2 regions of the Erwinia sp. TECH1 genome follow, and region 2 is predicted to be linked to the other one. Evidence: predicted binding sites of a transcription regulator. Region 2 holds the regulator's gene; the other holds the start of a gene.
The links. The regulator PhoB, encoded in region 2, activates phosphate uptake and scavenging genes when phosphate is short. The targets are predictions, from matches to a motif close to CTGTCATAAAACTGNCNNAT.

Region 1: a site for PhoB is predicted at 1,629-1,648, ahead of pstS (phosphate ABC transporter substrate-binding protein PstS). Genes of this name have one in related genera too.

The regions. Positions count from the first base shown of each region.
Region 1 is NZ_JBSRZK010000001.1:179,994-184,411, forward strand. It holds gene ACVWZ0_RS00850 (YPO3983 family protein) at 1-430, opposite strand, end outside; partial or broken gene ACVWZ0_RS00855 (glutamine--fructose-6-phosphate transaminase (isomerizing)) at 617-860, shown strand; gene ACVWZ0_RS00860 (hypothetical protein) at 906-1,331, opposite strand; gene pstS (phosphate ABC transporter substrate-binding protein PstS) at 1,752-2,792, shown strand; gene pstC (phosphate ABC transporter permease PstC) at 2,862-3,824, shown strand; gene pstA (phosphate ABC transporter permease PstA) at 3,821-4,418, shown strand, end outside.
Region 2 is NZ_JBSRZK010000001.1:1,299,567-1,303,984, forward strand. It holds gene ACVWZ0_RS05990 (SbcC/MukB-like Walker B domain-containing protein) at 1-800, opposite strand, end outside; gene sbcD (exonuclease subunit SbcD) at 797-2,005, opposite strand; gene phoB (phosphate response regulator transcription factor PhoB) at 2,204-2,893, shown strand; gene phoR (phosphate regulon sensor histidine kinase PhoR) at 2,917-4,230, shown strand; gene ACVWZ0_RS06010 (PstS family phosphate ABC transporter substrate-binding protein) at 4,247-4,418, shown strand, end outside.

The DNA.
Region 1 (4,418 bases), 1.1 Mb from region 2:
GAGTGCTGTTTGGTGTGTTATCGGACAAAATATGCTCCTTCAGCGCCCTGTTCAGGCTCACACTGCTGAAAGGTGAACCTTTGCCGTGTTGCATGTGGGTAATCATCTCTTCGGCCAAATGGCGGTAAGGCCCATATACCGAGAACAAGGGGGAACGCTCCCGAAACTCATCAAACAGGATCGCCGCGCACTGCTGGCGGGTAATTTTCTCGCCAGCTCCACGGGAGCCGTAAAACATAGACTGTGGCTGATTAAACGGGGTGATTTTCGTCAGGGTATAAGGATTGGCTTTGGCAGAAACATCTACCAGCCCGTAATAGGATTTTAACCGTGCTTCGGTCAGATCGCCGCAGCGCATATCACTGGCGCTGTAATCGTCCATCCGCTTTTGGGTTTTGAATAGAGTGCAGGGGAATTGCAGTCCGGCCATCGTGGCACACTCCTTGTGTTAGCGTCCGTTGCATTCTTTACAGGGAATAATACGCGGTGAAAAGCCAGAGAGTAAACGCTGTGCGGCTTCCCTGTCTGAATTCGGATTTTTGGCCGTTTCGGGCAGAGAAAATAACGGATGTTCTAATCCACTCTTTGTCCGTTGACGGCACATGCTTCAGCCGGGAAGCTGAAGTGGAACATTGAAAAGGGGCGCGCGCGGCGGCCTGCTGTACGTGTTCGCCGATCGGGATGCGGGCTTTGCCAACAGCGAAGGGATGCGTATTATCCCGCTGCCGCACGTGGAAGAGATTATCGCGCCAATCTTCTACACCGTGCCGCTACAGCTGCTCTCTTACCACGTCGCGCTGATTAAAGGCACCGATGTTGACCAGCCGCGCAATCTGGCGAAATCGGTCACGGTAGAGTAACCGACTACCGCGCCGATCCTGCAGAGGATCGGCGCGTTTTTAAAGCTATTTCACTTTGTTGTTAACCTCATCCAGCGTCCTTTTCAGATCGCTGATTTGATCCTTAAGGCTCTGCACGGTGGCTTGCGTTTCCCTGTTTGCCCGGTCTTTTTCCTCTACGCTTTTTTTCAGCTCCTGGAGCTGTTTATCCAGTTTCTTCGTTTCTTCCTGCTGCTCAAGCTTTTCAAGCCTCTCCTGCTGCTGCGTTACCTTCTCCTGCAACGTCTTGTTAGCGTCAATAAGAGCTTTTATGTCACCAATCTGAAAAGAGCGGGAAAAACCTTTACTGTAATCGGAATAGGCAACCAGGTTATCTCTGTCTGACAGGTAACCATCGCCTGATAATAATGGTGGTTGCTCATTTGCCTGCGCCAGCCCAGCTGTGGCGGCCAGCAGCAGGCTGCCAATAATCACTTTTGCTGTGTATTTCATAAAAATTTCCCTTAATAACGTATTTCATTCCATAAACGAGAGCGAAAATTAATCGTCCTCCATCGCGTTTTCGGCTTTGATATTAGCCCACTCAGGGCCGCTAAATATTGGATAAAAAATGAATTTTATGCAGAGAAAAGTCAGCGCAACGAATGGACGGCGCTTCCGGAAGATACACGACGTCGATTCGGAAGCCGGGTCACGCAACTGCCGCGCGCGTTGCTGGCGTAGCGAAGTAACAACAGGGCGATTGCAAAGGCGATCCACTCTTTTCTGGGATGTCTGTATAAAAGATGTTCGTCACAAAACTGTCATATTGTGTACATTTTACTGTCATCAAACTGTCCTATTTTGCCTCCAGCAGCAATCATTAATCATACTAAAACAGTATAAAGACTGACTTTATCCCCTGGAGGGAATATGACACTGATGCAAAAAAACCTGGCTCGTTTGGTGGCTGTTACGCTGTCGCTGAGCGCGGTTTCCGCTTTTGCCGCCGACAACCTGACGGGCGCGGGCGGGACTTTCCCGGCGCCGGTCTATAACAAATGGGCGGCCGAGTACAACAAAGCAACAGGCGCGCAGATTAACTACCAGGGGATCGGTTCTTCCGGCGGCGTAAAACAGATTATTGCTAAGACCGTCGACTTCGGCGCGTCCGACGCGCCGATGAAAGAAGAAGATTTGCAGAAAAACGGCCTGTTCCAGTTTCCAACCGTGATTGGCGGCGTGGTGCTGGCGGTGAACATTCCCGGCGTAAAATCCGGCGAACTGACGCTGGATGGCAAAACCGTTGGCGATATCTATCTCGGTAACGTAAAGAAATGGAACGACCCGGCCATCACTAAGCTGAACCCTGGCGTCAAGCTGCCGGATGCCAATATCAACGTGGTGCGCCGCGCTGACGGTTCCGGTACCTCCTTTGTATTCACCAGCTATCTGGCGAAGGTGAACAGCGACTGGAACAGCAAAGTTGGCAAAGGCAACACCGTTAACTGGCCAACTGGCCTGGGCGGCAAAGGCAACGACGGCGTAGCCGCTTTCGTGCAGCGTCTGCCTGGCTCGATTGGCTATGTGGAATACGCCTACGCCAAACAAAACAACCTGGCCTATACCAAACTGCTGGATGCCGACGGCAAAGCCGTTGCGCCAGGCGAACAGAGCTTCAGCGACGCGGCGAAAGGCGCGGACTGGAGCAAATCCTTCGCGCAGGATCTGACCTACCAGAAAGGCGATAACGCCTGGCCAATCACCTCCACCACTTTTATTTTGATGCAGAAAGATCAGGCCAACGCGGAGAAGGGCGCAGCCGTGCTGAAGTTCTTTGACTGGGCCTATAAAAACGGCGCCCAGGTCACCACCAGCCTGGACTATGCCGCGCTGCCGGACTCCGTCGTAGAGCAGATCCGCGCCGCATGGAAAACCAATATTAAAGACAGCTCGGGCAAAGCGCTGTACTAAGCTGACTAAACGGCTATAAGTTTCGGGCGGCCGCTGTGCCGCCCAAAAACGTTCACTATCGGGAATTTTATGGCTACATCCAGGCCGACATTCAAGGCTCCCGGCAAGCAGGGTGACCTCATTTTTGGCGCGCTGGTCAAGCTGGCCGCGCTGATTGTCTTACTGCTGCTCGGCGGCATTATTGTCTCGCTCATCGTCTCTTCCTGGCCCAGCATTCAGAAATTTGGCCTCTCCTTTCTGTGGACCAAAACCTGGGATGCGCCTAATGAACAGTTCGGCGCGCTGGTGCCGATTTACGGCACGCTGGTGACCTCTGCTATCGCGCTGGTTATCGCCGTGCCGGTCAGCTTTGGCATCGCGCTGTTTCTCACCGAACTGGCACCAAACTGGCTGCGTCGCCCTTTAGGCGTGGCGATCGAGCTGCTGGCCGCCATCCCCAGCATCGTTTACGGCATGTGGGGGCTGTTTATCTTCGCTCCGCTGTTTGCCACTTATTTTCAGACGCCGCTGGGCGAGCTGATGGCCAACGTGCCTATTGTCGGCTCGCTGTTCTCCGGCCCGGCTTTTGGCATCGGCATTCTGGCTGCCGGGATTATCCTGGCGATCATGATCATTCCTTATATCGCCTCGGTGATGCGTGACGTTTTCGAGCAGACCCCGGTGATGATGAAAGAGTCCGCTTACGGCATCGGCTGCACCACCTGGGAAGTGATCTGGCGCATCGTGCTGCCGTTTACCAAAAACGGCGTGATCGGCGGCATTATGCTGGGGCTGGGGCGCGCGCTGGGCGAAACCATGGCGGTGACCTTTATTATCGGTAATACCTACCAGCTGGACAGCGCTTCGCTGTTTATGCCGGGCAACAGCATCACCTCCGCGCTGGCAAACGAATTCGCCGAAGCGGAATCGGGCGTGCATACCGCCGCGCTGATGGAGCTGGGGCTGATCCTGTTTGTGATCACCTTTATCGTGCTGGCCTGTTCAAAGCTGATGATTATCCGCCTGGCGAAAAGTGAAGGAGCACGCTCATGAGCATGATAGCCATGCAGTCCCGCGCGGAGCTGGAAGCCTCCCGCCGTAAAATGCAGGCGTGGCGGCGGATGAAAAACCGCATCGCGCTGACCCTTTCCCTGCTGACGATGGCGTTTGGCCTGTTCTGGCTGATTTGGATCCTTTGGGCGACCATCGCGCGCGGCGTGGACGGCATGACGCTGGCGCTGTTTACGGAAAACACGCCGCCGCCCAATACGGCCGGCGGCGGTCTGGCTAACGCCATTATGGGCAGCGGCCTGCTGATTTTCTGGTCGACCATCGTGGGGACGCCGCTGGGCATCATGGCCGGTATCTATCTGGCGGAATATGGCCGTAAAGGCTGGCTGGCGGAAACGATCCGCTTTATCAACGATATCCTGCTTTCCGCTCCCTCCATCGTGGTCGGCCTGTTCGTCTACACGCTGGTGGTAGCGCAGATGCAGCACTTTTCTGGCCTGGCGGGCGCGGTGGCGCTGGCACTGTTGCAGATCCCCGTGGTTATTCGCACCACGGAAAATATGCTGAAGCTGGTGCCGGACAGCCTGCGCGAAGCGGCATACGCGCTGGGTACGCCGAAATGGAAAATGATTTCGG
Region 2 (4,418 bases):
TGCTGCCCGGCGACGGCCGCTTCTTTTGCCTGTAGCGCCGTCTGGTACTGCTGGTGCCAGTGCAGCAGCTGCTGCCGATGCTGAAGCTGCGAAGTGAGCGCCTGCTCCTCTGCCAGCAGCCGGGCTGACTGTAACGTAAGTTGTTGAACCTGTTCATTATCCAGCAGCGCCATCCCGGCGGCCTGCGCCCGCAGATTCTCCAGCGCGCCACGGGCGTTTTTATGCCGCTCAAAAACGCTGGCGGAAAGGCGACCGTAGATTTCCGTGCCGGTCAGCTCCTCCAGCAGCTCGGCGCGGCTGTTGGCGTCGGCGTTAAGAAAGGCGGCAAACTGTCCCTGCGAGAGCATCATCGACTTGGTGAAGCGCTCAAAATCCAGCCCGGTCAGCTCGGTCAGCATCTCCAGCTTGTCTTTTACCTTGTCGGCGACGATTTTGTTATTGTCGCAGCGGGCCAGCTCGACGCGCGGTGCCTGAAGATTGCCGTCTACGGCACCGCGTGCGCGGTTCTGGCTCCAGAACGCCCGCCAGGCGACGCCTTTTACTTCAAACTCCACCTCGGCCAGGCATTCTGAGGTATCCCGCGTCATCAGGTCGTTCTGTGACTGCGACAGCTTACCCAGCCGCGACGTTTCGTGATAAAGCGCCAGGCAGATGGCATCCAGCAGCGTGGTTTTGCCCGCGCCGGTCGGGCCGGTAATGGCGAACAGCCCGTTGCTGGCGAACGGTTCGGCGGTAAAGTCAATTTTCCATTCGCCTTTCAACGAGTTGAGGTTTTTAAACCTTAGCGTCAGGATCTTCATGATGGCTCCTCCATGTCCGCCAGCGTCTGGCTGAACAGCAGCGTGGCGCGCGCGATGCGCTCCGGCTCTTCTTCTTCGGCGGCCAGACGGCGCTGAAAGACTTCCTCCACGCTCAGCTCGCTCAGGGTTTCGTTGTTCTGCCGGCTGATAATGCTGTCGCGCTGCTCGCGGCTGCGGCGCAGCAGCACCACCTCGACCGGCAGGCTTTCCGTCAGTTCCTGGATACGCCGCTGGAGGTCGTTGAGCCAGGTTTGCGTGGCGATTTCGATATCCAGCCAGACTTTCTGCCCCGTTTCCGGCGGCTGGATCTCGCGCAGCTGGCGCTCGATCTCTTCCAGCGAGCCTTTAATCATCTGCATGGGCTGAAAGAGCGGCACCGTCAGCGGCATGACCTGCTGTAGCTGGCCGTCGGCGAAATCGACCAGGAACACGCTTTTATCGCGTCCCAGCTCGTCAAAGCTGAGCGGAATGGGCGAGCCGCTGTAGCGAATATGATCCGTATCGGCGATGCGCTGCGCGCGGTGAATATGGCCCAGCGCGATATAATCCGCAGGGGGAAAGGCCTGGGCGGGAAAAGCGTCCAGCGTGCCGATATAGATATCGCGTACGGCGTCGCTTTTGGTGACGCCCATTGTGGTCAGATGGCCGGTGGCAATAATGGGCAGCGGCAGCTCGCCGCGTATTTGCACCGCTGCCGCGTAGCTGCGCTGATAGTGGTGAGTAATCGCTTCCAGCAGCGTCTGCTGTTTTTCCCGTCCCGACTGACCCGCTTTGCTGACGGTAATATCGCGGGGGCGTAAAAAAGGAATAGCGCAGAGCACCGCGCCGGGCTGACCGTCCCGCTGGTTCAGCATCAGCACCTGATCGGCCGGATCCTCGCTGGCGGCGGCAATCACCCGCGTATTCAGACAGGCCAGCAGCTCGCGCGATTCGTTCAGCATGGCGACGGAGTCGTGGTTGCCCGCCAGAATAATCAGCTGGCAGCCGGTCTGATGCAGCCTGACCACAAACCGATTGTAAAGCTCGCGCGCGTAGCTGGGCGGCGAGCCGGTATCAAACACGTCGCCCGCGACGATCACGGCATCGACCTGATGTTGCTCAACCTGTCCGACCAGCCATGTCAGAAAAGCGTCATGCTCCGGCGCCCGGCTTTTGGTGTAAAAAAACTGGCCCAGATGCCAGTCGGCGGTATGAATAAGTCGCATAGCGTCCCTTCAGTGTCAGGTAAGCGAAACGCCGATTATAAACGCCTGGCCAAAAAACCTCAGCTACGCATTTCCATCCTGCTGAAAGTGTTATAAAACTGATGATTAGCCGGCGCTTTTTTCATAAAAGTGTCATAAATCTGACGCATAATGACGCCGCATATCCAGTGACATTCCGTCACAAACGCAGGAGCAATAATGGCTAAGCGCATTCTGGTGGTCGAAGATGAAGCCCCAATCCGTGAGATGTTGTGTTTTGTGCTGGAGCAAAATGACTATCAGCCGATAGAAGCGGAAGATTATGACAGCGCCATTAATCTGTTGATTGAGCCGTGGCCCGATCTGATCCTGCTGGACTGGATGCTGCCCGGCGGCACCGGTATTCAGTTTATCCGCCATCTGAAACGCGAGGCGATGACCCGCGATATTCCGGTGATGATGCTGACCGCGCGCGGCGAAGAGGAAGACCGCGTGCGCGGGCTGGAAGTGGGCGCGGACGACTATATTATCAAGCCTTTTTCGCCCAAAGAGCTGGTGGCCCGCATCAAAGCGGTGATGCGCCGTATTTCGCCCATGGCGGTGGAAGAGGTGATTGAAATTCAGGGCCTGAGCCTGGATCCCTCCTCGCACCGCGTGATGTCGGCAACGCAGCCGCTGGAGATGGGGCCGACGGAATATAAGCTGCTGCATTTCTTTATGACGCACCCCGAGCGCGTCTACAGCCGCGAGCAGTTGCTTAATAACGTCTGGGGCACTAACGTGTACGTGGAAGATCGTACTGTAGACGTGCATATTCGCCGTCTGCGTAAGGCACTTGAACTGACCGGGCACGATCGTATGGTGCAGACAGTGCGCGGAACGGGTTACCGCTTCTCTGCGCGTTACTGATTGTCCCCACTGGAGTTTTCATCGTGCTGGAACGCCTCTCCTGGAAGAGATTGCTGCTTGAGCTGCTGCTCGCCTGCCTGCCAGCGCTGATTGTCGGTCTGCTGGTCGGCGGGCTGCCGTGGTGGCTGCTGCTGGCCGTACTGGCCGTGCTGGGCTGGCATTTTGCTAACCTGCTTCGTCTTTCCCACTGGCTGTGGATCGATCGCAGCATCACGCCGCCGACCGGACGCGGCAGCTGGGAACCGCTTTTTTACGGCCTTTACCAGATGCAGGCGCGCAACCGCCGCCGCCGTCGGGAGCTGGGCCATCTGATTAAACGCTTTCGCAGCGGCGCGGAATCCTTGCCGGATGCGCTGGTGCTGACCACGGAAGAGGGCACGATTTTCTGGTGCAACGGTCTGGCGCAACAGCTGCTGGGGCTGCGCTGGCCGGAAGACAACGGCCAAAATATCTTAAACCTGCTGCGCTATCCTGAATTTACCCTCTATCTGCGCCAGCGCGATTTCTCGCGGCCGCTGACGCTGGTGCTGAACAGCCATCGCCATCTTGAGTTCCGCGTAATGCCCTATAGCGAAGGCCAGTGGCTGCTGGTGGCGCGCGACGTGACGCAAATGCATCAGCTGGAAGGCGCGCGGCGCAACTTTTTCGCCAACGTCAGCCATGAGCTGCGCACGCCGCTTACCGTGCTTCAGGGCTACCTGGAGATGATGAGCGACGCGGTGCTGGAAGGCCCGTCGCGCAATAAGGCGCTGCATACCATGCAGGAACAAACCCGCCGCATGGATGCTCTGGTTAAACAGCTGCTGACGCTGTCGCGGATCGAAGCCGCGCCCGCGCTTGATTTGCAGGAAAAAGTCGATGTGCCGCTGATGCTGCGGCTGCTCCAGCGCGAGGCGGAAACGCTCAGCCAGGGGCGGCACGAAATCCACTTTTCCGCCGATCCACAGCTGCGGGTATTCGGTAACGATGAGCAGCTGCGCAGCGCCATTTCCAATCTCGTCTATAACGCCGTCAACCATACGCCGGACGGCACGCGCATCACCGTCAGCTGGCAAAAGACGTCGCACGGCGCGCAGTTTAAGGTCTGCGACAACGGGCCGGGCATCGCCGCCGAGCATATTCCTCGCCTGACCGAACGATTTTATCGCGTCGATAAGGCGCGCTCGCGGCAGACCGGCGGCAGCGGGCTGGGGCTGGCTATCGTCAAACACGCGCTCAGCCATCACCATGCCCGTCTGGAAATTACCAGCCAGCCGGGTAAAGAAACCTGTTTCTGCTTCTCGCTGCCTGCAAGGTTGATCGTCAACAACGAACTGGCTCAGAATGCGGTTCACTGAGCTGGCGGATAAAAAAATGAAAAAGTGGTTTTTGGCGCTGCTGCTGCTGTGCGGCACGGCAACAGGCGCGAACGAAGGGATGCTGGCGGGCAACCTCAGCAGCGTGGGTTCGGATACGCTCGGCACGCTGATGGCGCTGTGGGGGGAGAGCTTTAACCGCCACTATCCGGGCGTTAACGTACAAATTC